3 regions of the Priestia sp. TRN 1309 genome follow, and region 3 is predicted to be linked to each of the others. Evidence: predicted binding sites of a transcription regulator. Region 3 holds the regulator's gene; each other region holds the start of a gene.
What was found. The regulator Rex, encoded in region 3, represses fermentation and respiration genes when NADH is low (regulators of the CRP and FNR family bind a similar motif). The targets are predictions, from matches to a motif close to TTGTGAAATATTTCACAA.
Positions count from the first base shown of each region.

Region 1: a site for Rex is predicted at 7,928-7,945, ahead of ACRPLQ_RS23895 (L-lactate dehydrogenase). Genes of this name have one in related genera too.
Region 2: a site for Rex is predicted at 6,714-6,731, ahead of ACRPLQ_RS19885 (cytochrome ubiquinol oxidase subunit I). Genes of this name have one in related genera too.

Region 1 covers NZ_JBOZGM010000008.1:39,811-50,882, forward strand. The annotation lists gene rarD (EamA family transporter RarD) at 1-623, opposite strand, end outside; gene ACRPLQ_RS23865 (SET domain-containing protein) at 959-1,354, shown strand; gene ACRPLQ_RS23870 (AI-2E family transporter) at 1,390-2,532, opposite strand; gene ACRPLQ_RS23875 (hypothetical protein) at 2,660-2,929, shown strand; gene ACRPLQ_RS23880 (IseA DL-endopeptidase inhibitor family protein) at 3,270-3,800, opposite strand; gene ACRPLQ_RS23885 (zinc-binding dehydrogenase) at 4,214-5,206, shown strand; gene ACRPLQ_RS23890 (lactate permease LctP family transporter) at 5,304-6,884, opposite strand; gene ACRPLQ_RS23895 (L-lactate dehydrogenase) at 6,947-7,903, opposite strand; gene ACRPLQ_RS23900 (cation diffusion facilitator family transporter) at 8,236-9,111, shown strand; gene ACRPLQ_RS23905 (methyl-accepting chemotaxis protein) at 9,253-11,072, shown strand, end outside.
Region 2 covers NZ_JBOZGM010000005.1:63,778-74,849, forward strand. The annotation lists gene proB (glutamate 5-kinase) at 1-193, shown strand, start outside; gene ACRPLQ_RS19855 (glutamate-5-semialdehyde dehydrogenase) at 190-1,434, shown strand; gene ACRPLQ_RS19860 (sugar porter family MFS transporter) at 1,708-3,093, opposite strand; gene ACRPLQ_RS19865 (alpha/beta hydrolase) at 3,285-4,061, shown strand; gene ACRPLQ_RS19870 (LacI family DNA-binding transcriptional regulator) at 4,157-5,167, shown strand; gene ACRPLQ_RS19875 (threonine/serine exporter family protein) at 5,312-6,073, shown strand; gene ACRPLQ_RS19880 (threonine/serine exporter family protein) at 6,088-6,543, shown strand; gene ACRPLQ_RS19885 (cytochrome ubiquinol oxidase subunit I) at 6,844-8,250, shown strand; gene cydB (cytochrome d ubiquinol oxidase subunit II) at 8,237-9,253, shown strand; gene cydD (thiol reductant ABC exporter subunit CydD) at 9,253-10,965, shown strand; gene cydC (thiol reductant ABC exporter subunit CydC) at 10,965-11,072, shown strand, end outside.
Region 3 covers NZ_JBOZGM010000014.1:6,560-17,631, forward strand. The annotation lists gene ACRPLQ_RS26080 (DUF58 domain-containing protein) at 1-642, opposite strand, end outside; gene ACRPLQ_RS26085 (AAA family ATPase) at 654-1,604, opposite strand; gene groL (chaperonin GroEL) at 1,763-3,394, opposite strand; gene groES (co-chaperone GroES) at 3,462-3,746, opposite strand; gene ACRPLQ_RS26100 (CPBP family intramembrane glutamic endopeptidase) at 4,046-4,774, shown strand; gene ACRPLQ_RS26105 (YdiK family protein) at 4,771-4,998, shown strand; gene tatC (twin-arginine translocase subunit TatC) at 5,024-5,779, opposite strand; gene tatA (twin-arginine translocase TatA/TatE family subunit) at 5,795-5,980, opposite strand; gene ACRPLQ_RS26120 (redox-sensing transcriptional repressor Rex) at 6,034-6,672, opposite strand; gene ACRPLQ_RS26125 (ABC-F family ATP-binding cassette domain-containing protein) at 7,131-9,065, shown strand; gene tsaD (tRNA (adenosine(37)-N6)-threonylcarbamoyltransferase complex transferase subunit TsaD) at 9,321-10,337, opposite strand; gene rimI (ribosomal protein S18-alanine N-acetyltransferase) at 10,334-10,783, opposite strand; gene tsaB (tRNA (adenosine(37)-N6)-threonylcarbamoyltransferase complex dimerization subunit type 1 TsaB) at 10,797-11,072, opposite strand, start outside.

The DNA.
Region 1 (11,072 bases), on a different contig from region 3:
TGCAAGTGTGATTGAAATGTAAGGTAGCCTATGTATGCTAATGCAATAGGGGAGATGACCATCGTTTCAAGAGTTAATCCAATCGTTGAATCAGCTTTAATCTTTTTCTTTGCCAAACCATATAATCCGAAGGTAACAGCTAAGCTAAGCGAAATCCAAGGAACCACACCATAATGAAGACTAAGCGTTAAGACGCCGATTCCTGCTAGTATAAATGCAAAAATTTGAGCCCCGCTTAATCTCTCTTTTAAGAAAATAACACCTAATAAAACACTTGTTAGGGGATTAATATATTGTCCAAGGCTCGCTTCTACTATTTTTCCATTAATGACAGCCCACATAAAAATGCCCCAATTTGCACTAATAAGTACAGACGCAGTAAAAAGGGACCAGAATAAGGATGGTTTTTTCACTATTTCTTTTATAAACGTAATGTATGTACGCCATTTCTTTGTCATTAATAAAAGAATAAGCATAAAAATAAAAGACCAAAAAACGCGCTGAGCTAAAATCTCACCTGGTGCTACGTGGTGAACCAGCTTCCAATAAATTGGCGTGAGCCCCCACATAAGATAAGCAAGGACCGCATATATCACACCATCTCTGTCGTGATTTAAGTTCATGTGAAACCTTCTTTCTAACATAAGATAAAATCAGTAATAAAAGTCATAGATTAACATAAAAAAGCAGCATAAACGATTATATCACAGAGAAAAACGATTCTTCACATGTTGAATGGCTCAAAAAAGCGCTATGCGCCAGGTCATTGCTTTTCTATGTCTAAAATAAAATCAAATTGCGTGTTTCTAACAAGGTAAGTGCTTACACAAGTGCGTATGATAAGCGTTCCTTCAGCTTATATTCAAGTGGTTATGAAAAACAGTTGATTTCCCCATTATAAACTGTCAAGCTTAGGGAAGAAGAAAATCTTAGAGGAAAGAATATATAGGTGACGAATATGATCGAAATAAAAATGTCTACGATAAGCGACGGAGAATTTAACAGAGGTGTATTTGCTAAGCAAGATATTAAAAAAGGAACGCTTATTCACGAAGCTCCTGTTATCGCTTATCCTAATAAAGAGCATGATTTTATTGAGAAAACAACACTAGCGGATTATGCTTTTGAATATGGAGTGAATCATACGGCTATTCTTTTGGGATACGGTATGCTGTTTAATCACTCGTATACACCCAATGCTACGTATGAAATTAATTTTGACAATCATACCTTTGATTTTTATGCATATACGGATATCCAAGCAGGAGAAGAAATTCTCATCAACTATAATGGAGATGAAGATGATCAAGAGCTCCTTTGGTTTGATCGTGAAGATGAAGAAGAACAAAAGTAAAAAGTTAAGCCCATCGAAAATCGATGGGCTTTTTATTATGCTTTTTTATCTGGATACATAGTAGAGTTCAAACGGATGAATTGGTAAATATGCGTAATAATAACTTTTAAAACGGCATATCCAGGAACGGCTAAAATAATACCGATGATTCCGAATAAGTTTCCGGCGGTTAGAATGACAAAAATGACCGTAATCGGGTGAATATCCAGGCTTCTTCCCATAATTTGCGGAGAGATTACTTTGCCTTCAAGCAATTGAACAACTGCCCAGACAATGGCCAGTTTTACAAGCATGAAAGGAGACGTAATAAACGCAATAATAATGGCTGGAATAATGGCGATAATAGGACCAAGGTAAGGGACAACATTGGTTACCATGGCGATAATCGCTAGAAGTAATGCATAATCTAACCCAATAATCAGATAGCCAATGAAAAGCAGTACACCTATACAAATCGCAACAAAAATTTGCCCGCGAATATATGCGCTTAATGCGTGGTTCATGTCGGCTAAAATGAATTTAGCTTCAGAACGAGAGCGGTTTGGAAGCAGTTTTACAATGTAATTAGGTAAGTTTTTCCCATCTTTTAATAAGTAGAAAAGAATAAAGGGTAAAACGGCAACCGATAATATAATTTCTGTAATGGTACCGACAAAGTTCACAATACCGCTTGAAAATCCAGAAACATATTTGCTCAAGTGTTTTGATGCATCTTTTGAAATCTTATCTAGGTCCGTGTTAGCCGACTGAAGACCCTGTTCGACATATCGGTTATTCGAAAGATTCGTCACCGCATGCTGAACGTCATGCGTCAGCTCTGGGATATTATCAATAAGACGGTCAACTTGATTTTTTAGAGGCGGGATAACCGATGAAATAATAATGGCTAATGCGCCGATAATCACTATGTATAAAACAAGAATGGAAATAATTCGTTTTACACCTTTTCGTTCTAAAAAGTCAACAAGCGGATTAAATAAATAAAAGCAAATTCCTGCTAAGATAATCGGCAGTGCGATTGTTTTAATAAAAATAGAGATAGGAATTAAAATAAATCCGATTTTTGATAATGAAAAAATAGTCATGCTGAGAATAAAAATAATAATTGTATATACAACAAATTTATTATTTAAGATTTTTTCTCGGAAAAAAGTTCCTTTCTGAGGTCTAGGTTCCAAGCTGTTCAACTCCTTTAAAAAGTAAATGTATAGTTATCATACCCTGATTTAGACTAATTTAAGAGGGTTTTTTACAAAGAAGTGTGCATACTAGTAGAAAATCTTCTAGAAAGAAGGGGTGAAATCATTGAAAGAAGACAAACAGCCCTCGTATCGTGATTTCTCTACAGTAGAAAAAAGCCACGAGTATATAACCGCTGAAGAATTTCCAGACGGTCCCTTCGGCTCTCCGGTTAATCAAAAACTGGGGAAATCTACTTCATGGGAAGAAGGGCAGCGAACGTATAGCGCATTTAATTATGAAAACAAAAACCTTCATGAAAAAGCTCAAAGGTTATTCCCAGGGGCGCACCCTGTACATGATAACCCAAAGGAACATGAACAAAATCCAAGCTAATGTTTTTATTTTTAATGGGAAATGAAGAGCGCTTCTTTCTTGCTTGCATTGATATATGTATAGAATAATGTCTGCCAACTGCGATATCAAAAAGTCTTTGATATGTTTAGTATATGTCGATTTATCTTTTTGTTAAATCATGTTGACAACAAGCAATTTAGCCTGTAATATAAAACGTAACTTATCAATGTTTCTACAGGATTCGACAAAATTTGATTTACTTAAACTTGTGATCTCAACTTCTATTTACAGCTATTAGAGCGCTGTAAGTAGAAGTTTTATTTATGTTATCGATCAAAAAGAAAAAAGCAGGTCTGCTCAAGCAGGCCTGCTTTTTTTATTATTGAACAGCGTCAAATTTATTTACTTTCCACTGAGAATTAGATTTATAGAATGTGACAGTTCGTTTTACACTGCCGCCATCTACAGTTGGAACTGTGAATTCATAAGAGCGAACTGTTGCTGTTTGATACACAAGCTTTGTTTTTGCTTTTGACCACTCTAACATGCTGAATCCGTCGCCGATTGGATGTGCAAGTTTGCCGTTATATGTGATATAGCCGTAATTTGTTAATCCTTTTTCTACTGCACTATTTGTAAATGTCTCAGATAAGTAGCTTGATAGCTCAGCTTTTGTATCAAATTCAGGGCAAAGGTACACGTACTCAGTTCCTTTATATTCAAATGTACGTTCTGTACATGGTTTGTTTTTATAACCGTGCAGAGCACTCCAGAAATGATTGCTGGCACTAGCTGCAATTTTGACAGCATTTGCATCCGTTAGTGTTGAAGATGTTGTTTGTGCTGTAACTCCAGTGCTTAGTGTAAAGAAAATAGCGATTGATGATAAAACTAGTCCAATTTTTTTCATTTCTAACTCACTCCTAATTAATTAACCTTATTTATGTAACGATTATGTGTTTTATATTTCTTTTGTTACATTTATATTACAATAAATCTGTAATAAAAGAAAGTGTTTTGTCTTTTTTTCTTAAATTTTTTTAGATTTTTACTAGTTTCTGAAGTAGATATAGTAAATAAATTGCGGATAAATGTTGATTTATCAGGATTTTTAAACCGATTTTTCTATTTTATATTCGTTTTGTTACAAATAATCTTTTTTGTAACAAAACTGTAATAAAAGAAGCTGAATACTTTTAGGATACAGAAAAATAAAGATAAAACAGTGAAAAAGCGATTTTAAAAGTTTTTTTCCTTTTTTTGGGCATATTTCTTTTGCGGTTTTGAGCTTTTTAGTAGAGTAGATTAAGAGGAGGCGAAATCATGAAAGTCATTATACATAGTGAGAAAAGCGGTATAGCAGGCATGAATTACAGAGATCTTCAGGAGATGCCCCCTGAAAGAGGAGAAGTAAAAGTAAGGTTAAAAACAGCAGGTTTAAACCGGAGAGATTTATTTGTTATGAATAATCGAGGCAAAGGAGATAAGCCGTTTATTCCCGGTTCAGACGGTGCAGGTATTATAGAAGAAGTGGGAGAAGGCGTAAAAGGTTTAAAAATTGGAATAGAAGTGATCATTAATCCAAGTCTGGAGTGGGATCGTATAGAGGACATTCCGTTTACGCCTAAAATTTTAGGTGGTCCATCGAATGGAACGTTTGCAGAGTATGTAATCATAAAAGCGGATAATGTTGTGCAAAAGCCGCCTTATCTATCTTGGAAACAAGCGGGAGTTCTTTCATTATCAGCTTTAACTGCGTATAGAGCTCTCTTTACAAAAGGGCAGTTAAAAAAAGGAGAACATCTACTTATTCCTGGTATAGGGAGCGGAGTCGCGACTTATGGCTTGTTATTCGCAAAAGCTATCGGAGCTGACGTAACGGTTACTTCTAGAAGTGATGAAAAAAGAAAGCAAGCCCTAGAGTACGGAGCTGATTATGCATTAGACAGTGGAAGTAACCTAAAAGAAGAAATCAACGATAGAAAAGTAGATATCATACTTGATAGTGTGGGGGCAGCTTTATTTCCGACGTATTTTGAAATACTAAAGCCAAATGGAAGAATTGTTAATTTTGGTGCGAGTTCTGGAAATGAAGTTGAATTGCCTCTAAGAACTATTTTTTATCCTCAATTCAATATACTTGGCACATCTATGGGAAGTCAGGAAGAATTTGTGGACATGATGGATTTTATAGAGAAACATCAAATTAAACCAATCGTCGATAGATTCTATCCGCTGTCAGAGGCAGCTGCAGCTTGCGAACGATTAGATAAAGGAAAACAATTTGGCAATATAGGTTTACTTATTTCAGAATAAAAAAATCCCCGGCGCTAACTGGGGACTTTTTTATATAATCAAACGTTTGTTTAAATGAAAGAAACAAGGTAATAACAGGATTTTTAGCAGTTTTTTATCATAACCACCAAGCCAATAAAAAGGTAACAAATCCTCCTAGTATCAAAAATCCCATGCTGTATTTGAGCGTGTATTTAAACAGTTCACCCTCTTTTCCGGCTAAACCTACTGCTCCAGCAGCGACAGCAATTGATTGAGGAGAAAGCATTTTAGCCATCACGCCGCCGGCAGTATTAGCCGCTACGAGAATAATTGGCAAGACATTAATTTGCTGAGCAGTAGTTAGCTGCAAGTTGCCGAACAGCGCATTATTCGATACGACAGACCCCGTTAGAAATACGCCAATCCAGCCAAGAAATGGAGATAAAAATGGAAAATAAGCAGCTGATGTAGCGAGTGCCAATCCAAGTGTAGAGGACTGTCCTGAATAATTTGAAATAAAAGCAAAAGCAATGACCATCATAATCGTCATAATAGGTCTTGATAGTTCTTTTACGGTTTCCAAAAGAGTGGTCCATGCCACTTTTGCCGATACGTTAAGCAAGAAAACTGAAAGGATACAAGCGATAAGAATTGCCGTACCTGTTGCTGCAAATAAGTCTATTTTTAAGACAGCAGCGTAAGGCGTAGGATCTTTTACTAAAGGCGCTGCTTTAATTACGTGATTGTGTAAAAATGGGACGTTAATAAGCAGGTTCAGATGTTCAAGCGCCGTTTTGACAAAAGAAATGCTCCAAGCCGTAACGAGTATCGTTAATAGAATAAAAGGAGACCAAGCCTTTAAAATTTGTTTTGGTGACAGGCTGAAGCTTTTAGCTGCTGCCGGGCTTGTTCTTTTAATATAAAAAGCAAGAGCAAGCAAACTCACAATAGAAGATGTGATATTTGGAAGTTCAGGGCCGATGTATGTAACAGTTAAATACTGCGTCAGTGCATAGGAAATGGCTGTGATGCTCGTTGCTTTCCATACGTCTTTTAATCCTTTTATCCCATCCATAATAAAGACAAGTAAAAAAGGGATAAGAAAAGAAATAATCGGAAGCTGCGTGCCAAGAAAATGAGCAATTTCTTTTGGATCAATGCCAGATACTTGTCCTGCGACAATGACAGGAATCCCCATGGCGCCAAAAGCTCCTGAAGCTGTATTAGCAATTAAGCATAGCGCCGCTGCTTTTAACGGTTTGAATCCAAGTCCAACTAGAAGCGCTGCTGTAATGGCAATTGGAGCTCCAAATCCTGCTGCTCCTTCTAAAAAAGCATTAAAGGAAAAAGCAACAAGCAGCATTTGCAAGCGGGGGTCATCGGTTATTGAAATAATAGATTGCCTAATGGTAGTAAACTGTCCGCTTTTGACAGTTAGCTTGTATAAGAACACCGCGCCGATAATAATATAGCTGATGGGCCAAAGTGCATACAAAAACCCATAGCCTGTGGCTCCTAAGACCATTGAGGCAGGCATATCATAAAAATAAATAGCAATAATCATAGAAAGAAGTACCGTAATACCAGCAGCAATGTGTCCTTTTAATTTCAAAAGAGTTAAAGCAATAAAGAAAAAGATGATGGGGATGAGTGCAATTAGTGCAGAAAGCCAAATATTATTTAACGGATTATATACTTGAGTCCACGTCATATTCATACACCTCTACTACATATTTAAAACAAGGGAGCGGGGGAGTCCCCCGCAAAAATCTTTTGATGTTACACAAAAGCTCTGTCGCGAGTTTGCTTAAGAATGCTAGCAGAGTGCTCGAGCTGCTGCTGTTCGTGAGGAGTTAAATTCAATTCAATAATTTGGCGCACGCCGTTTTTATTAATGATAGCCGGCACGCCGATATACACATCAGAAATACCGTATTGTCCTTCTAATAAAGCAGATACCGTTAAAATAGAATTTTCATCATCTAAAATAGCCTTGGTTATGCGTACAAGTCCCATCGCAATTCCGTAATAAGTCGCTCCTTTTCGATTAATAATATGGTAAGCCGCATCGCGTGTTTGTTCGAATAGATGCTGCATATCCGGCTCTTTTTCAATAGCAGCAGTATTGATAAAATGTTCGAGCTTCACACCGCCAATTTGCGCGTGGCTCCAAACAGGAAATTCCGTATCTCCATGTTCCCCCATAATATAAGCGTGGACGTTGCGAGAATCTACTTCGAAATAGTCGCTTAACAAGTAGCGGAAGCGAGCTGTGTCAAGAATCGTTCCTGAACCAATTACTCGTTCGTTTGGTAATCCTGATACTTTTTGTGTAACGTGTGCGAGAATATCAACTGGATTTGTTGCCACTAAAATGATGCCGTCAAATCCGCTGTTCATAATATCTTTTACAATGCATTCAAAAATTTTAACGTTTTTTTCAACTAGATCTAAGCGCGTTTCCCCTGGAGCTTGATTAGCGCCCGCTGTAATAACTACTAAATCAGCATCAGCGCAGTCTTTATAATCTCCAGCCCAGATTTTCATCGGTGTGGCAAATGGCATTCCATGATTGATATCGCGTGCTTCGCCTTCTGCTTTTTCTTTGTTCATATCGATTAACACTAATTCATTGGCAATACCTTGATTGACCATTGAAAAAGCGTAGCTTGAGCCAACAAAACCAGTTCCGATAACGGCAACTTTTCGTGTCTTTGGTGTAAATTGTGTTTTCATTTGTATCATCCTTTGAATTTTATTTTGTGATGTTTTTCACAATGTTAGTGTAACAAGAATAAATACCCTCGGCTGTGATAAAAATCACACCCTTAAAAAAATAGTAAACAATTTTACAGGGCGATTTAAAAAAGGGTTCTTCTACATGAAGTGCCACATTTAGAAAGATCTTAAACGTTTAAAGTGTTGAGTAAAGGCAACTTGTTTTGCAGAAAGCTAAAGAGTTTAACATTCTCTATTTGTATGTTAACAGCCAATAATGTTTCTATAGACCCACACGAAATCCATTTGTTACACTAAGTTTGCTTATTTTGAATAAAGGAGTGGAAGGGATGGAGAACTACTATGAGCAAGCCCAAAAAGGCGCTTGGGTTAGTATCTTATCATATATCTTTTTATCAGCATGTAAACTTATTATTGCGGGTGTCACCGCTTCCTCTGCTTTAAAAGCCGACGGTCTTAATAATGTTACAGATATTATTGCATCAATTGCCGTCTTAGTCGGCTTAAAAATCTCTAAAAAACCTCGCGATAATGATCATCCCTATGGACATTCCAGAGCGGAACATATCTCTTCACTTATTGCTTCTTTTATCATGATGGTCATCGGACTAGAAGTATTGGTCGACGCGGGTCAGTCATTATTTATGGACAAATCTGAAGCGCCTAATTTACTGGCTGCTTGGGTAGGTCTTGGAGCGGCTGCTGTTATGGGTGGTGTCTACCGGTATAATATTAAGATTGCTAAAAAACTTGATAGCCAGTCTTTATATGCGGTTGCTAAAGATAATTTGTCTGATGCACTTGTGAGTATAGGGGCTGTTGTGGGAATTTTCGGCTCACAATTCGGCCTGCCCTGGCTGGACGTGGTAGCTGCTTTTGCTGTGGGAATTATTATTTGTAAAACAGCCATCGAGATTTTTAAAGAAGCGGCTCACTCCTTAACGGACGGATTTGATGAAGAAAAGTTAGGGCACTACAAAGAAAGCATTGGGCTTGTAGAAGGTGTAAAAGAAGTAGAAGATGTGAAAGCGCGCAAGCTTGGTAATCAAGTCGTGATTGATGTAACTGTTAAAGTAGATCCCCATTTAAATGTTATTAAAAGCCATGAAATTGCTGATCAAATTGAACATATGATGAACGATGAGCATCAGATTAAAGATACGCTTGTTCATATTGAACCTGATGCATACGAAAAGCAAAAATAAAACCAGCACGTTCTTTCGTTATGAAAGGATGGGCTGGTTTTATTTTTGGAGAAATTTGAAATAAATCACAAAAACTTCTTCAAAAATGAAAATGAAAAGCCGTTATTAGTAATATAAAGATTTTTGTAGAAGGGTGAGGGAATGAAGAGGTTAAGTGCAAAGCTCGTAGTATTTTTTAGTATTTTTATAGCTATTTTATTATTAGTTGTTTCAGGGGCTGTTTATCAATTTACCAAAACACAAATAGAAAAAGATGTAGAGATTCAGTCTCAAAGTCAAGTGAAAGAGTTAAAAGAAACGATTCATACGTACTTAGACATGTATAGTCGTTCTTTGCTGACGTATAGTGAAAATGATGTAATCGTTAATTTTGTTAAGCAGGAAGGAAATCAAACAAACCAAGAGAAAAATCCGTATTTTACATGGAATACGGTTCAAAAAGAGTTTACGCAGTTTAAAGAAAAATATCCAAACCTGGCACTTGAATACATAGGCACTAAAAATAAGGGAATGTATTCTGTTCCCAAGCAAGAGTTTGGTTCAAACTATGATCCGACTTCCAGGGTGTGGTACAAACAAGCAGTAGAATCACCTGAAGAGGTTGTTTACACGGATCCATATGAAGATGCAGCAACGAAAAAGACGGTTGTGACGATTGCAAAGGCTATTTTAGATCCAGATACTAAAAATGTGCTGGGCGTTATAGCTACTGATTTAGACTTAGATGCATTAAAAAACATTGTAGGTAAAGCAGAAGTAAATCACGGTGGATATGCATTTTTATTTGATCAAAATGGCACAGCGCTCGTTCATCCAACAGAAGCTGGAAAAAATTTAATGAATCAGCCATTTATGAAAAAAATGTACGAAGCAGACCGGAATAAAGATTTCATGAAGTATACCTTTCAAGGTGAAGAGAGAGTGATGGCATATGATACTCTCGAAGGAACAAATTGGAAGATAGGAAACGCCTTTATTTATAATGAAATGCTCTCAAGCGCTCATCATTTACTGAATGTGATTGTCTGGATTGCGTTAATTGGCATCTTATTATCAGTGGTGTTAACCATCTTTTTCTCAAGAATCATTACGAATCCGATTCGCCGCTTGAAAAACGAAGTAGCCAAAGTAACAGCTGGCGATTTAACAGTTCAGGTTCAGACGAAGTCAAAAGATGAAATTGGTGAACTTACTCATTTATTTAACGATATGGTAGCTAAAATGAAAACATTGATTGGCACGGTTCAGACGTCTGTTGAGACAGTAAAAACGTCTGTTGAAGACTTGAGTGCTGTATCTGAAGAAGCAACTGCATCCAGTGAAGAAATTGGCCGGGCTATCCATGAGATTGCCAGCGGCGCCACGCAGCAGGCTTCTGACGCTGACTCTACTAATCACAAAACGATGAGTTTATCTTCACAAATTGAAGAAGTCATTGAACAAAACGCCCAGATTAATAAAATGACGATTGAAGCTGTAACCATCAATGAAAAAGGCTTAAAACAAATGCAGCTGCTTCGCAACCAAACTACCGAATCATCTCAGACGATTCACGGTGTTCAAACGGTAATGGAAGAGTTAACAAGTAAGATGAAAGAAATTGAATCTATTATTTTTACAATTAATAGCATTTCAGATCAGACAAATTTACTTGCACTAAATGCTAGTATTGAAGCAGCTCGTGCAGGAGAACATGGCAAAGGATTTGCGGTAGTAGCTGAAGAGGTACGAAAACTTGCTGAACAGTCCTCTCAGGCTACTGAACAAGTTCGCCACACGATTGCAGCGATTCAAGGGGAAGTCGCGGCTGCTCGTGAAGAATGCAACCGGACAGAAGAACTTTCAAAATCTCAAGACTTTGTGGTAGGAGACACAGAACAAGCTTTTCGTGAAATTGCTACTACCATTGAGCAGGTGGCAGCGGCTGTCGAACATGTAACAAGCAGCATGGACAGCATTGA
Region 2 (11,072 bases), on a different contig from region 3:
TGCTGGAGATAGTGGAACTGACGTTGGAACAGGCGGAATGGTCACAAAGCTGACTGCTGCTAAAACAGCTACAAGTGCAGGCGTGAGCTTAATCCTAGCAAATGGGAAAGAACCAAGTATTTTGCGAGATATTATTGAAGGCCAAGAAATTGGAACGTTATTCTTAAAACAAGCTGAAGGAGTAATGAAATGAGTGAATTGCAGCTTAAAGGAAAGCAGGCAAAAGAAGCCTCTTATTTCTTAGGAAATGTAACGAGCGAACAAAAACAGCAGGCACTTTATAAAATGGCGGCTGCTTTATTGGATCAACAAGAAACGATTTTAAAAGCAAATAAATTAGACGTAGAAAAAGCCGTTCAAAAAGGCACGTCAAAAGCGATGTTGGATCGCCTATCTTTAAATGAAGAGCGGATTCATGGAATGGCAGACGGCCTGCGCCAAGTAGCTGCGCTTGCAGATCCGGTAGGAGAAGTGCTGTCTATGGCCAAACGACCAAATGGCTTACAAATTGGGCAGCAGCGTGTACCTATTGGTGTCATAGGAATTATTTATGAAGCGCGTCCAAACGTTACATGTGATGCAGCAGGCTTATGCTTAAAAGCAGGAAATGCGGTTATTTTGCGCGGAGGCAGTGAGGCATTTCATTCGAATCAAGCGATTGTTTCTGTATTATCCCAAGCTGCGGCAAGTGCAGGATTTCCTGAGCATAGCGTACAGCTTATTGAAGATACGTCGAGAGAAACAGCACTGGAGTTAATGAAGCTAAATGAATATATCGATGTATTAATTCCTCGAGGCGGTGCTGGTTTAATTGAAGCGGTGGTAAAAAATGCAACGGTTCCTGTTATTGAGACAGGAACCGGGAACTGCCACATTTATGTTGATGAAGAATATGACCGTGACATGGCAGCCAGTATTGTCATTAATGCAAAAACATCTCGTCCAGCGGTGTGCAACTCAGCCGAAAAGCTGATTATTCATGAACGGGCGGCTCATGAATTTTTGCCGATTATTGTTCAAGCGCTACGAGAGAAAGATGTAGAAGTACGCGGTGATGAACGTGCGCTCACAATCGTTCCAGATCTTGTTCCAGCAGGGGATGAGGATTGGAAGAAAGAATATTTGGATTTCATCATGGCAGTTAAAATCGTAGATGACATCGATGAAGCGATTTCCCATATTAATGTTCATAGTTCACATCATTCTGAAGCGATTGTAACAACAAATTATGCTCATGCTCAGCGTTTTTTACAGCGCGTTAATTCAGCTGCTGTTTATGTGAATGCTTCGACGAGGTTTACGGACGGAGAAGAGTTTGGTTTCGGGGCAGAAATCGGAATTAGTACACAAAAGCTTCATGCGCGTGGACCAATGGGATTAAAGGAATTAACAACATTAAAATATATTATTTACGGAGATGGACAAATTCGATAAAAAGAAGAGGCTGGGACGAAAGTATTTTAGACAAAGTAAAACCGAACCATTGATCAAAATTTTTGATTAGTGGTTCGGTTTTTTTGTTAGGGTGAACATAGTTTTCATCTGTTTAAATTCTTCTAGTAGTTGATTGGAGGGCGAGATGAAGACTCCCGCGGAAAGCGAAGTCTTGCACGGAAATCAACTACGGTGTCATAAGCCGTTTAGCTCATGTATCCCATTTGTTTTTCTTTAGATTGGATTCATTTAGTTATACCCCAACCTCTTCCCTTACTTCCATATATGTTCAATTTCTTCAAGTGACTTTCCTTTTGTTTCTGGCACCCACTTCCATATAAACAAAAATGAAGCGATACACATAATCATAAAAGATAAAAAGGTAAAAGATCCTCCAGCTTTGTTCCAAAGAATAGGAAAAAACTGAGACACAAACCAATTAGCTATCCACAAGAAAAAGGTAGAAATAGACATTGCATAGCCTCTCGCATGATTAGGAAAAATTTCAGAAATCACAACCCATACAACAGGTCCCATAGAAATATTAAAAAGAAATAAATAAAAAACAATAAGTAAACTAGTAGTCAAGCCTTCAGTACCCTGTGAATGAAATCCAAAAGAAACGAGAAGCTGCGTAACGGCCATACCGGCTGTGCCAATAAGTAATAAAGCTTTGCGGCCAATCCGGTCGATAAGCCACATGGAACAAAGAACGCCTAAAAAGGCAGCTACACCAATCATAGACGTAACAAGGAGCGATAAATCTCCTCTAGCTCCAGCTGCTTCAAAAACTTGCGGGGCGTAATAAATAATGGCATTGATTCCGACAAGCTGTTGAAAGGCTGCAAGTAGAATACCAATAAGCAACGCTTTTCGAAGGCCTGCCTCTTTAAAAAGCGAAAGAGAAGCCGGTTGATTTTCTTTTAACGATTGCTCAATATGATACAGCTCTTGGCGTGCAATGTGTGTACCATTGATTTTAATTAAAATGTCCATAGCTTCTACAGTGCGGTTTGCTTTTACTAGCCACCTCGGACTTTCAGGAACAGGAGAAAGGATAAGAAGAAATAAAAGAGCTGGAATCCCAGAAGCACCGATAATGTAGCGCCATCCTGTGGAATTCTGCCATGCGTCTTCCCCAATAGATAAAATGTAGTCATTTACAAAATAGACAGAAACAATCCCAACGGCAACAGCAAATTGATAAAGAGAGCCTAAGCGGCCGCGCATGTGCGGAGGGGCTATTTCAGAAATATAGGTAATAGAAAGAACGGAGGCCATACCAATGCCTAGCCCTCCAATAATTCGAGAAATAATCACAAAAGAGATGGTTGAAGATAGCGCTTGCATAATTGCGGATACGATAAATAAAGAAGCTGCTAAAAGCAAGATACCTTTTCTACCGAATCGATCACTCAGTTTTCCTGAAGAAAGTACCCCAACGGCACCCCCGAGCAGCAAACTGGATACAACAAAACCTACCATCGTTGGACTGAGATTAAAATGCACTTCCATCAACCCAATAGCCCCTGAAATGACGGCTGTGTCATAGCCGTAAAGTAACCCTCCAAAAGCAGCTGCACATGAAATGAAAATAACAAAAAATAGATTTCCTTTTTGCTCCTTATACTCGTCAGAAGTTACTTTTACTATCCCCATATAAATTCCTCCTTTGAATCGCGTTCACTATTTTAATTTAAAAAAACGTTATACGTAAAACGTTTTCATAAAAGATGTTTTTATGTTAAACTAAAAATTGTAAATAATCAAACTATTTTTTAACTTTTATATGAATTATGTACGTTTTGTTATCAATCAATAGGGAAGAAAAAGTAAGGGGGAAGAGAAATATGGCGTTTATTCAATGTGATTTTTTTTCAGAAGTATTGCAAATAAGTACTTCAATGAACGTTTTGATACCGCAGCAAACAAAATCTCAGATTGGTTTACAAACCAATACAAGAAGTGAGAAACACCCTACGCTCTATTTATTACACGGTCTTTCTGATGATCATACGATATGGATGAGAAGAACTTCGATTGAACGCTACGCATCAGAATTAGGACTTGCAGTTGTAATGCCAAATGTAGATCGTAGCTTTTATAGAGATATGGCTTATGGAAAGAAGTATTGGACGTTTGTAACAGAAGAACTTCCTCAATTGGCTAGGTCATTCTTTCCGTTATCGGAAAAAAGAGAAGATAATTTTGTGGCTGGTCTTTCTATGGGAGGGTACGGCGCTTTAAAATGGGCGTTTCGCAAACCACATCAATTTTCTGCAGCTGCCAGTTTATCAGGAGTGATGGACATTGAAGGGCTTGGAGAGCGAGGGGAAGTTCAGTTCCTAGATTATCCTTTGATTTTTGGCATCCCGCCTGTTATTAGACCTGAGGATGATCTTTTCTGGCTGCTTGAAAATCGCCGGCGCTATGGAGAAGTGACTCCGCGTATTTATCAATGCTGTGGAACGGAAGATTTTTTATATCAGGAAAATAAACGTTTTTCCGAGCGATGTAAGCAAGAGCCTATTTGTTTTACATATGAAGAAGGAAAAGGAAGTCACGACTGGGCATATTGGGATCAAAAAATTCAAGATGTGTTAAAGTGGCTGTTTAGTGAAAAGTAGGGAAGGTAGTTTTGGGTGGTTCCGACTTCTAGTAGTATAATAAAGAAAAATGTTTACTTGGTCGATAGACTAAAAGGAAATAGGAGTCGGTACGAATGGGGAGAAAAAAAGTCACGATTACAGAAGTAGCAAAAGAAGCGGGTGTTTCATTAGCTACGGTATCAAGAATCTTCAATAATAAAGACGGTAAAATTAAAATCAGTGAAAAAACAAAACAAAAAGTACTAAAAGCAGCAGCTCATTTAGGGTATCAGACAAATCCATTTGCGGCAGCTCTGCGGGCCCAAAAAACAGGGATTATCGGGATATTAATTAGAGATTTAAAAGACCCATTTTTAATCGAGCTGTTAAAAAAGGTACAGCAGCAAGTTCAAAGTCGAGGGATGGACGTTCTTATTGGACATACGGATTACCAAGAAACAACGGCTGAGCGTCAATTAAATGTGATGATGAATCATTGGTTTGATGGAGTCATTTTATTAGATTATGTAGCCGCTCCGCATCCGTTTGTAGACGTATTAAAACAATATCAAACGCCTTACGTTTCTCTTACAGGAGACGGCTCTTCTGCACTTTGGCCAATTGTACATGTAGATGATGCGGTGGGAATACAATTAGCTGTTGCTCACTTAACGGACCTTGGCCATAAGAATATCGGGTTCGTTGGAAAAGCTGTAAGCGGAGTCGAGCACCGTCTGTCTCTGTTTTATCAGTATGTACCGTCAGCAAACGCAAAGTTTGTGAAAGAAGATATGAATAACTCAGATGAACTATATCAGTTTATAAATGAGCTAGCTCATCATCCAGAGCCCCCAACTGCGCTTATTTGTGCTACGGATTACATTGCTCTGAAAGTGATACACTGTGCGTGGCAAAACGGACTTCACGTTCCAGCGGATTTGTCTGTTATAGGGTTTGATGATATTACAGAAGCTAGTGAAGCGCAACCTCCGCTAACAACCATCCGTCAACCGATGGAAAAAATGGCTGAAAAAGCAGTAAACCTCTTACTTCAGCAAATTCAGGGTCAGCAAGAAATAGATCAGGTACAGTATAAAATGGCACCTGTATTAGTAGAGCGTGAGACCACAAAACGTATGAATTGATAAGGAATGTATATACTATTCCTGAAAGTGTGAGACAAAAAGTCCACACTTTTTTGCATTAACCATTGCGTCCACTTCCCTCTTTCTTATACACTGTATGCTGTAGGGGAAAAAACCAAGCTTTAATATGTTTGGAGCGATTTGATGACACAACAAAAATTAGATAAATATGAAATTATGGACGTTAGCTTACTAGCAGGTAAAATTATGTTAGAAAGCGGAGCAGAAACGTATCGAGTAGAAGACACAATGATGCGGATTGCAGCGTCTTACGGTATAAAAAAATCCCACAGCTATGTGACGCCAACAGGGATTATGTTTTCACTTGAAACGAAAGAACCGACGAAAACGAAGTTAATTCGTATTTCCGAACGAACGACCGATTTAAAAAAAGTAACTATGGTAAATAGCGTCTCAAGAACCATCAGTCAAGGAAACATCTCCTTGGAGGAAGCGTATGAAATGCTACAAGAAATTGAAGCAACGAACGTAGCTTTTCCACTATGGGTTCAACTTGCAGCTGCATCCATTTCTAGCGGATGCTTTTTAATCATGTTTCAAGGTTTATGGACGGACTTTATTCCAGCGATGTTTTCAGGAGGTCTCGGATTTTTAACCGTGGTGTATTTCCACCGTCTTATTCCGATTCGCTTTTTTGCTGAGTTTACCGCTTCGTTAGTTATTGGACTTTTATCAGCTCTTTTAGTCGCTTCAGGACTAGGAACGCAAATTGATAAAATTATTATTGGATCCGTTATGCCTCTCGTTCCTGGGTTATCGATTACCAATGCAGTGCGAGATTTAATGGCGGGACATTTACTGTCTGGATTATCAAAAGGAGCAGAAGCGTTTCTGACGGCATTTGCTATTGGTGCAGGTATTGCCATTGTATTTACGCTTCTATAGAAGGGAGGCATCATATGCATATCGTAGAGCAGATAATTACAAGTTTTATTGCTTCAGCAGCGTTTGGGATCATTTTTAATGTTCCACGTGAATCATTATTAAAAAGTGGCTTTGTCGGAATGATTGGCTGGCTCATTTACTATTTGCTAACGTTCTATGGTGTAGATGAAATTCCAAGCACTGTAGCATCGGCCTTTTTTATTGCTATTATTAGTCAAATTTACGCAAAAATTTATCGTACGCCGATCATTATTTTCACCGTAGCAGGTATTATTCCGCTCGTTCCAGGGGGAACAGCATACGATGCCATGCGTAACTTTGTAGAAAATAATTATAATGAAGCGATTAGTCTTGCAGCAAAAGCCTTTATGATTTCAGGTTCAATTGCCATTGGTATTGTATTTTCTGAAGTCATTAACCAAATCATTCGTCAATCTAAATTAAATGCGAAAGCAAAATATCGACCGTAGAGAAGCAAGCTCAAATCAGAGCGTGCTTTTTTTATGAAAAAATAAAGAGATCCTTCCCTTTTTTGTCACAAGAAAGTCACGTTTTAGTCTAAAAACGTTCAAAAAATGTACGTGCACAGCTAAAAAAATAGACTATACTATGTAAATAGAAAGAGAGACATTACACATGTTTGTGAAATGTTGAGCATATTTCTCGAATTGTTATGCTCAATGTTTCACAATATAAGTAAAAGATGCTCAGAAATGAGCAAAGTATCTATGGAAATGATGAATGTTCTTATATATGAAAGGAGAAAGAAGATGGATACAGTCATACTATCACGTATTCAATTTGCATCAACGACGCTGTTTCATTTTATCTTTGTACCGCTGTCTATCGGCCTTGTCTTTTTAGTAGCGATCATGGAAACGATGTACGTAGTAAAAAAAGATGAACAGTATAAAAAGATGGCAAAGTTTTGGGGGCACTTATTCCTGATTAACTTTGCTGTCGGAGTCGTAACAGGTATTTTACAAGAATTTCAGTTTGGCATGAACTGGTCAGAGTACTCAAGATTTGTAGGAGATGTATTCGGTGCGCCGCTCGCTATTGAAGCACTGCTCGCGTTTTTTATGGAGTCCACTTTCCTTGGACTGTGGATTTTCGGGTGGGATCGTTTGCCTAAATGGCTGCACTGTCTATGTATTTGGCTTGTTAGTCTAGGTACTATCTTTTCAGCGTTCTTTATTTTAACGGCTAATTCTTTTATGCAGCATCCGGTCGGAATGGAGCTAAATAATGGCCGTTTAGAAATGAATGACTTCTTTAAATTGTTAACGAACGGTCAGCTGTGGGTCGAATTCCCTCATACAATTTTAGGTTCGTTTGCAACAGGCGCCTTTTTTATCACGGGTGTCAGCGCTGTTATGCTCTTGAAGAAAAAACATGTGGCTTTTGCTAAAAAATCATTTCAAGTTGCTATCCTTGTAGGGCTAGTTTCAGGTGTAGGAATTGCACTATCTGGGCATGAACAGGCCGGATATTTAGTTAAAACACAGCCGATGAAAATGGCCGCAAGTGAAGGATTATGGGAAAACAGCGGAAGTCCAGGTGCTTGGACAGTAACAGCAAATATTCACCCTGATGAAAAGAAAAATACGAGTGAAATCAAAATACCTTACTTATTAAGCTTCTTATCATACGGTAAGTTTTCAGGCTCCGTTCCTGGAATGAATGAGCTGCAGCAGCAGTATACGGCGAAATATGGAGAAGGAAATTATATTCCACCCGTTCGAACAACGTTTTGGAGTTTCCGCATTATGGCTGGTCTAGGTGGCGTATTATGTGCATTAGGCATTTGGGGTACGTACTTGCTTTCTCGTAAAAAACTTCAAGAAAGCAAACTATTTTTACGTATTATGACGATTGCCATCGCCTTTCCGTTCCTTGGAAGCTCAGCAGGTTGGATTATGACAGAGATTGGCCGTCAGCCTTGGGTTGTATTTGGCTATATGAAAACCGAAGATGCCGTGTCTCCTGGTGTAACAGCAGGTGAATTGCTATTTTCTATTATCTCGTTTTCGTTCTTTTACTTAATTTTAGCTGTGATTATGGTGTTCTTGTTCGTTAAAGAAATTAAAAAAGGTCCAGATCACGATCACGAAGCACATACAAAAGTAACATCAACTGATCCGTTTACAAAGGAGGGATACAATGTTTTCTCTTAATGAATTCTGGTATTTGCTAGTATCCATTCTGTTTGTTGGTTTTATCTTTTTAGAAGGCTTTGATTTTGGGATTGGAATGGTGTCTCACTTTTTAGGAAGAAACGACTTAGAGCGACGAGCTTTTATTAATACAATCGGTCCTTTTTGGGATGCAAATGAAGTTTGGTTAATTTCAGCAATCGGTGCTATGTTTGCCGCTTTTCCAAACTGGTATGCAACGCTATTAAGCGGGTCATATGTTCTTTTTGTTCTTCTGTTGCTTTCGCTTATCGGACGCGGTGTAGCATTTGAATTTCGAGGAAAAGTTGAAAAACAAGCGTGGAAAAATGCGTGGGATTGGGTTATCTTCTTTGGAAGTCTTTTTCCACCGCTCATTTTCGGCATCTTATTTTCAGCACTAATGAAAGGATTGCCTGTTGAGCGCAACATGCAAATGAATGCCGGCTTTTCGGATATTGTGAATCTATATACCATAACGGGCGGCGTGACGCTAACGATGCTTTGCTTATGGCACGGACTTATTTTTGCGACGATCCGTACGATGGATGACATTAGAGATCGTTCACGAAAAGTTGCCATGAAGCTTTTGCCTGTTAATGCCTTGCTGCTTCTTATTTTTTCAGGCATGACGTTTTTTGAAACAAATTTATTCAGCAATCATAGCCGCTTGATGCTATACACATTTTTTATCGGTATTTTCGTGTATTTACTAGCAGGATTTTTCCTTACACGGAAAAAAGACGGATGGGCCTTTGCTATGTCTGGCTTAATTTTAATTTTATCAATTTCCTCTATATTTGCAGGATTGTTTCCAACCGTTTTGGTTAGTTCAGTCAATGAAAGCTATAGTTTAACGATTCATAATGCAGCATCAGGGAATTATTCCTTGAAAATTATGTCTTACGCTGCTATTGCGTTACTGCCTTTTGTGTTAGGTTATCAAATTTGGAGCTACTACGTTTTTAGAAAACGTGTAGATCATAAGGAGCATATGGAGTACTAATGGGTAGAAATTTAATGGTTTACAACGGAATAAAAATGGTTCTTGCCGTGTTAATAGGGCTTATTACTATTCAAAGTGTAGCCATTATTTTTCAAGCTAAGTGGCTTGCCGAAGTAATTACTGCTCTTTTTCATGGTGAAAGTTTAACTTCGCAGACAAAAGCAATCGGATTGTTTTTGTCTGCCTTTATGATTCGTCAGATCGTAAGTTTTATAGTGAAAAAAACAGCATATCAATTTGGAGTCAAAACGACTCAGGAACTTCGTTTGACGGTCATGAAAAGCATTTTTGCACTCGGACCGCGCTTTACCAAAAATGAAGGGACAGGAAACTTGGTGACGCTCATCACCACAGGCCTACAGAAGCTTCGCGCTTATCTTGAGCTGTTTTTGCCTAAACTGGCCGCCATCAGCGTTACACCTTGGCTAGTGCTCGCTTTCGTTTGGTATCAAGATCGGCTTTCAGGCATTATTTTGCTTGTAACTATGCCAATTTTAATTTTATTTATGATTTTACTTGGACTGGCTGCCCAGAAAAAAATAGATAGCCAATGGGAGACGTATCATGTGCTGTCCAATCACTTTGTAGATTCGCTTCGAGGATTAGAAACGTTAACATTTCTCGGGAAAAGTAAGGAGCATGCTGAAACGATTGGAAGAGTCAGTGACCGCTATCGAAAAGCGACAATGGGAACGCTCCGAATTGCTTTTTTATCTACGTTTGCTTTAGATTTCTTTACGATGTTATCTGTAGCCATCGTGGCTGTTATGCTCGGTTTGCGGCTAGTGAACGGTTCGATGACGTTAGAGCCTGCACTTATGATTTTATTGCTGGCGCCTGAATACTTCCTGCCGATACGGGAAGTCGGAAACGATTATCATGCAACATTAGACGGAAAAGAATCCGGAGATGCATTAATTAAGATTGTAAAGCAGGCTGAAAAACCGTCGGCTAAAGAAGAAGATGTTCCTGATTGGACGGAAAACAGTGAAATTCAATTGCGTCATATCACCGTAAAATATGACGAAGAGCAGCCGCCTTCTCTTGAAGATGTGTCACTTCATGTTAAAGGAAGTAAAAAAATTGGGATTATAGGAAAAAGCGGAGCTGGAAAATCGACGCTTATTGATATACTGAGCGGCTTTGTACAATTTACAGAAGGGTCTGCTGAAGTAAACGGCGTGCCGGTTGATTTACGCTCAGATGCTTGGCAAAAGCAGATTACGTATATCCCTCAGCACCCATTTATTTTTAATGGAACAGTGAAAGAAAATATTGAATTTTATCAGGATAGAGGCGGTTCTTATGATTATGAAGATGCCTTAACGAAAGCAGGACTTTTATCTACGATTCAACAGATGCCTAAGAAGGAAAATGAAGTGATAGGAGATGGAGGACGGCAGCTTAGCGGCGGCCAAGCTCAAAGGATTGCCCTAGCTAGGGCGTTTCTGAGCGATCGCCCTATTATTATGCTTGATGAACCAACGGCGCAAGTAGATATTGAAACGGAATATGAATTAAAGCAAGATATTTTAACGATGTTTCAAGACAAGTTATTTATTTTAGCTACGCACCGTCTGCATTGGATGAAAGATATGGACCTCATTGTTGTAATAGAGAACGGAAAGGTTGCAGAAGTCGGCAATCATCAAGAACTGATTCGAAAAAAAGGAGCTTACTATCAATTTTTACATGAAGAGGAGGAGATATGATGAAATATAAAAGTTGGATATGGCCCTACTTTAAAACGTATAAATATCGTATCTTTTCTATCTTATTACTAAGCTTGTTAACGATTGGTTCTGCTTGTGCGCTAATG
Region 3 (11,072 bases):
CCAATCGATAGATCCTAATCGGTCACCCGGCTGATATTCTCTAATGCCTGTCACTAACGTAGTAGATTGATTTCCCGTAGAAACTTCATTTTTCCCTTCTTCTATTCCCGCTAAAAGAAACGGGATATCTATCTTATGAATCTGAGGATAAACGATAAATCGCTGCTGCAGTAGAAAATATGCCTTCTTTTTTACGATGCCTAATAAATCACTAATTTCAATTGAAATCGTAAAAAATTCATATTCTCCTCTTTCTACAAACGATCTTTCATACGGAATAACAGCGTTTCGTTGAAAAAGCGGATAAATTGTTCTTTCTTCTTGATCTAAAAGGTTACTCTCCTCTTTCACCGCTGCCATATAAACAAGAAAAGCCGAGGAGCGTGTAATGTGAATTTCATAAGAAAGATGATCTCCAGCGAATCGAGGCTGTAGCTTCACATCACGAGCAACATTCCACTTCTTCAACGGATAGAGCAACACGGCTACCGCATATAATCCAAAAGGTAAGAAGCTATAAAATAAAAACCAGCTGACAAAGCCTCCTTGAAACATGGCGTAAGAAAACGTAGCGGTAAAGATGCAGAATAAAACGAACCAGTCTCTACCTTTGTTCCATATCACTTTTATATACTGTTTCATAAATTATCCTCTTACCTTTTAACAGGTACTTTCGTATCAGCCATAATTTGCTTCATCACATCACTCGCTGTTAAACCGCTGTACTGAGTATCGGGTCTTAGCGTTAAGCGATGTGCACACACATACGAAGCAAGCTCTTGAACATCATCAGGAAGACAGTAATCTCTTCCCTTTACTAACGCATATGCTTGAATAGCCTTCATAAAGGAAACCGTGCCACGAGGACTAATACCTAATGAAACATGTGGATGAGAGCGAGTTTTGCGAATAATTTCAATGATATAGTTCTTGATCGTATCATCTACATAAATACTGCTTACAGCTTTTTGAGCCTGTACTAATTCTGGAACGCTCATAACAGGTTTGACATCTTCAAGATTAACTTGAGTCGATACGCCATTTAAAATTTGAAGCTCCTCTTCTTGCGTAGGATACCCCATGCTTAGTTTGAATAAAAAACGATCCAGCTGCGCTTCCGGCAAATGATAGGTCCCATCAAAATCAACGGGATTTTGAGTAGCCATCACAAAAAAAGGCGCCGGAATTTCCCGGGTGATACCATCGGTTGTTACATGATGCTCAGCCATTGCTTCTAAAAGCGCCGATTGTGTTTTAGGAGAAGTCCTGTTAATCTCATCAGCGAGTACTATGTGGCTCATGATAGGACCTGGACGAAAATGAAATTCCATATCTTTTGGACTGTAAATAGAAACACCTGTTACGTCGGACGGCAGCAAATCAGGCGTGAATTGAATTCGTTTAAATTCCGCATCAATTGATTTGGCCAGTGCCTTCACTAGCATCGTTTTTCCTACACCCGGTACATCTTCAAGCAAAATATGGCCCTCGGCAAGCAAAGCAACCAAACTCAACGTAGATACGTGACGTTTTCCAATCACAATTTGATCAATGTTTTCTAATACTTGGTTTAATTTATTATTAATATGATCGAGCTGAATCAACGAAGCTCCCCCTTAAAACTCAGTTAAGCCTTGAGTTTAGTAAGTTTTCCAATAAACATAGTACTATCTTAACAAATTTTAAAAAAATCTGAAAATATTAACGCACACAAAAAAGCGACCAAGTGAGTACTTGGTCGCTTTTTTAGGTAGGGCAGTGATTACATCATGCCGCCCATTCCACCCATGCCGCCCATGTCAGGCATTGCAGGTGCACCGCCTTCTTCTGGCTTGTCAGCAACAACTGCTTCAGTTGTTAAGAACATAGCCGCTACAGAAGAAGCATTTTGAAGAGCTGAACGCGTTACTTTTGTTGGGTCAACGATACCAGTGTCTAACATATTTACCCACTCGCCAGTTGCAGCGTTGAATCCAGTTCCAACTGCTTCGCCTTTTAGACGCTCAACGATTACTGATCCTTCTAAACCAGCGTTGTGAGCGATTTGACGTACAGGCTCTTCAATCGCACGCAATACGATGTTGATACCTGTAGCAGTGTCACCGTCAGCTTCGATGCTTGCTACTTTATTATAGATATTTACTAATGCAGTACCACCACCAGCTACGATACCTTCTTCAACCGCAGCACGCGTAGAGTTTAATGCATCTTCAATACGTAATTTACGTTCTTTTAACTCAGTTTCAGTTGCCGCACCAACTTTAATTACAGCTACGCCACCAGCAAGTTTTGCTAAACGCTCTTGTAATTTTTCACGGTCAAACTCTGAAGTTGTTTCTTCAAGCTGAGCTTTGATTTGGTTTACGCGTGCTAGGATATTTTCTGCGTTTCCTGCACCGTTTACAACTGTTGTATTTTCTTTTGTTACAACAATTTTAGAAGCGCGACCTAATTGATCGATGCCTGCTGTTTTTAAGTCAAGACCAAGCTCTTCAGTAATTACTTCTCCGCCTGTTAGAATAGCAACGTCTTGTAGCATTGCTTTACGGCGATCACCGAAACCAGGAGCTTTAACAGCTACAGCTGTAAATGTACCGCGAAGTTTGTTCACAACTAATGTTGCTAAAGCTTCACCTTCTACGTCTTCAGCAATGATTAATAGAGGCTTGCCTTGTTGAACAACTTGCTCTAATACCGGTAAGATTTCTTGAATGTTACCGATTTTTTTGTCTGTGATTAAGATGTATGGATCATCTAATACAGCTTCCATTTTATCTGAATCAGTTACCATGTAAGGAGATGCATATCCACGGTCAAACTGCATACCTTCTACCACTTCTAATTCAGTTGTGAAACCTTTTGATTCTTCAAGTGTGATAACGCCGTCGTTACCAACGCGCTCCATTGCTTCAGCAATTAATTGACCTACTTCTTCGTCAGCTGCTGAGATAGCCGCTACTTGAGCAATTGAATCTTTACCTTGAATTGGTTTAGAGATTGCTTTTAGTTCTTCAACCGCTACAGCTACTGCTTTTTCCATACCTTTACGGATACCCATTGGGTTAGCACCAGCCGTTACGTTTTTAAGACCTTCTCTGATCATTGCTTGCGCTAAAACTGTTGCAGTAGTTGTACCGTCACCAGCAACGTCGTTTGTTTTGCTAGCAACTTCGGCTACTAATTTAGCACCCATATTTTCAAATGCGTCTTCTAATTCGATTTCTTTTGCAATTGTTACACCGTCATTTGTAATAAGCGGTGAACCGAATTTCTTTTCCAATACAACGTTACGACCTTTTGGTCCAAGCGTTACTTTTACAGCATTTGCTAATGTATCTACACCACGTAGCATTGCGCGACGTGCTTCTTCGCTAAATTTAATGTCTTTTGCCATGTTCTTTGACCTCCTCAAGATGTTCTTAATAATCTATTTTTTACGTATGATAAGTTTGTGGTTAAAATTAGCCGATTACAGCTAAAATATCGCTTTCGCGTAAAATTAAGTATTCAGTACCTTCGTATTTTACTTCAGTACCCGCATATTTTGAGAAGATGATACGATCGCCCGCAGCTACTTCTAAAGCTACACGCTCACCGCTTTCTAATACTCGGCCTGTACCTACAGCAACAATTTTACCCTCTTGTGGCTTTTCTTTTGCACTGTCCGGTAACACGATACCGCTTGCTGTTTTTTCCTCAGATTTTACAAGTTCAATCACTACGCGATCACCTAATGGCTTTAACAAGTGAAACAACCTCCTCAAATAATATGTTTGCATTTTTATTAGCACTCAACCTCAACGAGTGCTAACACAATTATTATATTAAAACAAAGTGGGTTTTTTTTGCAAGTATTAAACAAAAAAAATTTAAAATTTACGACAACTACATATAATAGTCTTAGATTTCGACGATTTTGAGAAATAAAGCATTCTTTTCTCTGTTCAATAATATGTATGTTACAATACGAGCAAGAAGAAATTACTAACTTTACAGTACTTCTTCGACATATATACATAAAAACCTTTTAAAGGAGTATAGAAGATTGGAAAAACGTTATTGGTATGTTATCCTCACCTACATCCTTATGCAGTTTTCAGGAGTTGTTGGTATACCGCTGTTAAAATTAACAGGAATGTTTGATGACTATCCAGTTCGAACAGCGAATGTCATGCTTTTGACTTATTGGACTATCATTAGCTTTATCCTTGGTTTACTTATTGTCTTACTGCTGCTGCGCCGTGACATGTCCATGCGTATAGAACATGCTGGAAAAACGATTGCTGTTGTCTGGTCAGTCCTTGGGGTGTTTCTCGCTATGGCTGGTCAAGCTGTAGCAGGTATGATTGAGCACGCTCTTGGCATTACCCAAGTATCTGAAAACACACAAAATATTGTTAATCTTGTTAAAGCAACGCCGTTCCTTATTGTCGTTACGTCTGTTATTGGACCAATACTAGAAGAGATTATTTTCCGAAAGATTATTTTTGGTTCTCTTCACAAACGATACAATTTCTTTATCTCTGCATTTATTAGTTCCCTTATTTTCGCTGCGGTACACTGGGATTTTAAACATTTACTTGTGTATACAGCTATGGGATTTGTATTTGCATTCCTTTATGCAAGGACGAGACTAATTGTTGTACCTATTATTGCTCATGTTTTGATGAATACAATCGTTATTTTATCTCAAACTATTTTTGCAGATAAAATTATAGAAATGCAAAAACAAGCAGAACAAATGCAGTTCATTTTTGGAGGCATGTTTTTATGAAGAATATCCCTTTAACACGAGGGTTTATTTATATTATTATGGGGATTTTATTCACCTACTTGGCAATTCAAAATGCCCAGGAAACCGTCTGGAATTTCCCCACAATCTTATTTGCACTCGTAGCCGCATTCGATTTCAGGTTTGCGGTTCGCATCTTTATCTTGCACTACAAAATTAAAAAATTGCAGCAGCAATATAAAAATCAAGATGATTCATCCAAATAAAAAAACCACTGTTTCAGTGGTTTTTTTACATACTAACATCTTCTCTTTCTTGCTCTGCCCTTGCCTTTAACACTTTGCGATACGAAATGCGGGAAATAATGATGCTGATTTCATACAAAATTAAGAGCGGCACTGTCACCATCATGTGCGAGAGCAATTCCGGTGGTGTAATAAGTGCGGCAATAACTAGCAGTACGAAATAGGCATATTTTCGAATTTGAGATAAAAACATAGGCGTTATAATTCCTAAACGCGTCAAAAACATAACGACGACAGGAAGCTGAAACAACAAGCCAAAAGGCAGTGTGAGCTGCATTAAAAAAGAAAAGTATTCATTAATGCCAATCACTTGGTTTACATTCAGCTCATCAGAAACGCGCGTCATAAAATCAACGACAAATGGAAACAACACAAAATAAGAAAAAGAGACACCGCCGATAAAGAGAAAAATGGAAACAGGAATATATCCAAGCGTTACCTTACGCTCTTTTTCATATAAACCAGGACTAATAAATGCCCAAAGTTGATACAGTGCAACAGGAGCTGCAAGTACACAGCCGATAATAACAGCAAATTGCATATAAATCTTAACTGGATCTGTTAACCGAAATGCATTCATCGTTAAATTCTTTGCCTCATCAGCATGCTGTAAATAGACAATAACCTTATCCGCTATAAAAAAGCCGCCAATTGTGGCAATCACAAAGAAAAATAAAACAATTAAAATGCGTTTTCGCAGCTCTCCTATATGATCATATATTGACATTTCTTGTTCGGTCATACTATGATCACCCTTTTACTCTTTGTCATCTACTTGACGCTGTTTATCTTTTTCACGATCTTCTGATGCACCGCTAGCGGCATGCTTAAACTCTCTAAGCGTTTGGCCCACTGATCTTCCTAGCTCCGGTAACCGTTTCGGTCCAAAAATAAGCAGTGCTACAATCGCAATAATAATCCAACTGCCTGCTCCAATCCCCATATTCCCACTCTCCTTATTAATTTAGACTTAAGGAAATCGTAACACAGTCCGCCTTATTCAACAGGATAATTTTTCAAAAAGTAGACGAGCGACTGTAATTCTACAGCAAGATCAATATGATGGAGTCGAATCTCATCCGGTACGTTTAAGCGTGCAGGAGTAAAGTTTAAAATTCCTTTAATTCCGCAACTCACTAAACGATCAGTAATTTGCTGAGCAACAGTGGCAGGAACGGTTAAAATCGCTACTGAGATGTCATCACTCATATAATCTTCCAATTGGTCAAGATGATAGACCGGCACGTCGCCTACTTTCGTACCTACTTTATCTTCTATCACATCAAAAGCGCACTCAATTTTGGTGTTATTATTTTTAATAAAATTATAATTTAAAAAGGCCGTTCCTAGATTCCCTACGCCAATCAGTGCTACTTTCGTTACTTCATCTTGGTCTAACGTTTTACGGAAAAATGTAAGTAAATAATTCACATTGTAGCCGTATCCCTTTTTTCCTAATGCACCAAAGTAAGAAAAGTCCCGACGAATAGTAGCAGAATCCACTTTCACTGCCTCACTTAACTCCGCTGACGACACACGCTGTTTACCAGAAGCATGCAAATTTTTCAAAAAACGATAATAAAGCGGCAATCGCTTAGCCGTTGCTTGTGGTATTTTTAATTGTTCAGTGTTCACGTTGTACCCCCTCAGTTCATGTATGTCATTACTAACATTTTCAAGTCATATTGCATTACCTTTCACAAAGCATCAACCGCTTTGAGGTAGCGCTTCCAATTCTCTCTCTTTTCTCTTGTTTTATATATACTCCGCTTCACACCTCGACGGCTTTTGTCTATTCAGCACTCCTTAAAGTCGGTTTGTAGAACGAAGCAATTAGCCCTTCAAAGGATCGGTTTGTTAGTCATGACGGATTTTTTACATCCATCATAGATAAGTTCAGAGATGCACTTATCTCTTATTTTAACATAGTATCCTGTATAAAATGTGCAGGTAAAATCATTTTATTTCATGAATCAAAACATTCGCTTCATCATTTGTCCTTGTCCCTCTACAAATTACAAACGCTTGTAGGAAGAACTTGTAGTTAAAAATATGTTAAAATACACTATGGATATACTACTAGAGGTGAAAAAATGATTATTCTACAATTGAACGGTATTACAAAATACTATGGGGCAGAACCCATTTTATCGAATATAAAGTTAGAAGTACAATCAAAAGACCGCATTGCCCTAGTGGGACGAAACGGTGCTGGTAAATCAACTTTATTAAAAATTATTGCTGAGCAGCTTTCCTATGACAGCGGAGAAATTATTAAACCTAAGGGTGTTTCCATTGATTATATGGGACAAGATACAGTTCTTGAGTCAACACTCTCCATATGGGAAGAAATGATGACTGTCTTTGCTCCGTTAAAGAAGATGGAAAAAGAATTACGTACGCTTGAAACGAAGATGGGCGATCCAGATATTTTTAATGATTCAGTTCAATACGAAAAACTAACCAAAGAGTACGATCAGCTTCAAGTAACGTTCAAAGATTTAGGCGGCTATCAATATGAAGCGGATACACGATCTATTCTTCACGGTTTCCGTTTTTCAAACTTTGACTACAGCACCCCTATTTCCTCCTTAAGCGGTGGACAAAAAACGCGCCTGGCTCTTGCAAAACTGCTTTTAACAAAGCCTGATTTGCTTATTCTGGATGAGCCTACCAACCACTTAGATATTGAAACTTTAGCATGGCTGGAACAGTTTCTGCAAGGGTATGAAGGAGCTATTTTAATCGTTTCACATGATCGTTACTTCCTTGATAAAGTCGTAAATCAAGTGTATGAAGTCGTACAAAAAACAACGGTGAAGTACACGGGCAACTACTCTAAATACCTTGTACAAAAAGCAGAGCGATATGAAAAAGAGTTGCGTCAGTACGAAAAGCAGCAAGATGAAGTCGCAAAGCTGAATGATTTTATTCAGCGAAACATCGCCCGCGCATCGACTACAAAACGTGCGCAAAGCAGACGTAAACAGCTCGATCGAATGGAGTTAATAAATCGACCTAACGAAGGCGAAAAATCAGCTAGTTTTTCGTTTGAAATTGAACGTCAAAGCGGAAATGAAGTCTTAAATCTGGAAGATGTGTCTATCGGATATGATGAACACAACTATGTCGTCCAAGAGGCAAACCTTCGCATTAAAAAAGGGGAAAGCCTTGCGTTGGTTGGTCCTAATGGCGTGGGGAAATCAACTTTATTAAAAGGCATTGTGGATAAACTCAGCTTCAAGACTGGGACCATTTCCTTTGGCTCAAATGTAATGGTTGGTTATTACGACCAAGAGCAAGCCAATTTAACGTCTAATAAAACCGTTTTAAATGAACTTTGGGATGACTACCCAGCCAAACCTGAAAAAGAAATCCGTACAGCGCTTGGAAATTTTCTGTTTTCAGGTGATGATGTACTGAAAATCGTTTCCACGCTCAGCGGTGGTGAAAAAGCACGTTTGGCTCTTGCGAAGCTTATGCTTCAAAAAGCTAACTTCTTAATTTTGGATGAACCTACTAACCATCTTGATTTAGATAGCAAACAAGTACTCGAGAATGCGTTAATTGATTACCCAGGGACTCTATTATTTGTTTCACATGACCGTTATTTTATTAATCGTATTGCCAATAAAATAGCAGAGCTATCTCCTGAAGGAGTAGAAGAATTTCTTGGAGATTATGACTATTATGTAGAAAAGAAAGCAGAAATAGAGGAAATCAAAGAATTAGAAAATATAAAAGCAAACGAAGAACGTACGGTAAAAGTAGATAAACAGTCCTATAAACAAGATAAAGAACAAAAGAAATTGATGAGACAGCGAACGCGCCGCATTGAAGAAATTGAAACTGAAGTAAACAAATTAGAAGCCGCCCAAGCGGCGAATGAAGAACTTCTTTGTGACCCTGAAATTTATCAAAATCACGAAGAAGTATCAAGATTAAACGGTGAAAATGAAAAAATTTCTTCACAGTTATCCACATTAATGGAAGAGTGGGAAGAATTACAGCTGCTTCTAGAAGAGTAGCCTATATTTTTGCGTATCTATTCATCCTATTTACTTGTTCATGCGCTTAAGAGCAAGCTTTATCCACTCTGTGAATAAATAGTGGATATCTGTCTGATTTTCATAATTAAAACTTGTTGATAACAGGTCCGTGTACTGAGTGCACGGACTTTTCCACATAATTATCCACAGTCAATTCTAAATTTATTGAATATTGTTGATAAATCATTTTTATCCACAAAAAAAGACGAATGAGAAATAAATCTCATTCGTCACTTACTCTTCCAAGTCCAAACCGGGGTTTGCATTTAATGACATATCTGAACGTTTTCCTTGAGCAAATCGTACGCTTGCTGCTGCTCCAATCATTGCGGCATTATCCGTACATAGAGATAGCGGCGGGATAATAAGCTCAATATTTGATAGGGGTTCAAATGCCTCTTCTAGCGCTGCTCTAAGCCCTTTATTAGCAGCAACTCCTCCTGCTAATAAAACTTGCTTAACGTTATATTCCTTTGCAGCTTTAATCGTTTTAGTTACTAACACATCAATGACACTCGCTTGAAAGCTAGCAGCAAGTGTTTGTGGAAGAATCTCTTCACCTTTTTGCTTCGCATTGTGGACAGTGTTAATAACTGCTGATTTTAATCCACTGAAACTAAAATCATAGGATCCTTCTTCTAGCCAAGCACGCGGCAAATCAATTAATGGCTCTCCTTCATGTGCAAGGCGGTCAATATGAGGTCCGCCTGGATATGGAAGGTTTAACGTGCGGGCTACTTTATCGTAGGCTTCTCCTGCTGCATCATCTCTTGTTTCACCGATCACTTTAAAATGACCGTGACTTTCCATGTATATAAGCTCCGTATGCCCGCCAGATACAACTAGCGATAAGAGCGGGAATTCTAGTTTTTTGATTAGCTGATTTGCGTAAATATGTCCTGCAATATGATGAACACCAATTAATGGCTTTTGATGTGCAAATGCTAGCGCTTTGGCTGCATTTACGCCAATAAGAAGTGCTCCCACAAGCCCTGGTCCTTCCGTTACAGCTATTGCATCTATATCTGCAAACGTCAAGTTCGCTTGATTTAAAGTTTCTTCAACTACTACTGTAATTTGTTCTACATGATGACGAGATGCAATTTCCGGTACGACACCGCCAAATCGTTTATGGCTTTCTATTTGAGAGGCCACCACATTGGCTACAATTTCATGACCGTTTCGAATCACAGCTGCTGCTGTCTCATCACAGCTTGTTTCTAATGCTAAAATTAATTGATTTTCATTCATAAATTCACCCACATAACTAATGCATCCTCATTGTTATCAGAATAATAATTCTTACGAATACCTCCAGGTTTAAAACCTAGCTTTTGATACAATGATTGTGCAATATGATTAGATACCCTAACTTCTAATGTCATTGACGTAGCACCTAGTTTTCGAAGAACGTCCATCACGTTGCGCAGCAGCAATTCACCGAGTCCCTTGCCTCGGTAGTCTGGCAATAGCGCAATGTTGGTTACATGTGCTTCGTCAATAACAATCCACGTTCCGCAATAACCAATAATATTTTCTCCTTCTTCCATCACAATGTAAGTTGAAAATTGATTATTGGTTAACTCATTTTGAAATGCTTCTGCACTCCAAGGTGTCGTAAAAGACTTCTCTTCGATTTTCACTACTTGATCAATATCTTTAACTTCCATTAAACGAAACTTAATTGTTAGTTTCATGTTATACCTTCTTTTATCCTTTTTGCTGTGAAGCAAGCCAGTTGGCTTCTGCTTCAGCTAAACGAATGTAGTTCGGAACAAAAGTATGCACAGACTGCGGCTCTTTCTTCATTCCTAAGAAAGCCAATTCACTTGGTCTTGGGTTAAACTGCTGAACATGGGCAAATACAGCTTGTTTACTCAACACTTCTTTTAACGCCTCTTCATGCATGGAAAGATCATTGCCTATGAATAAAATAGGTTTGTTGTATGACTTTAAATGTTCCGCCCAGTCCTTATTAATAACAAG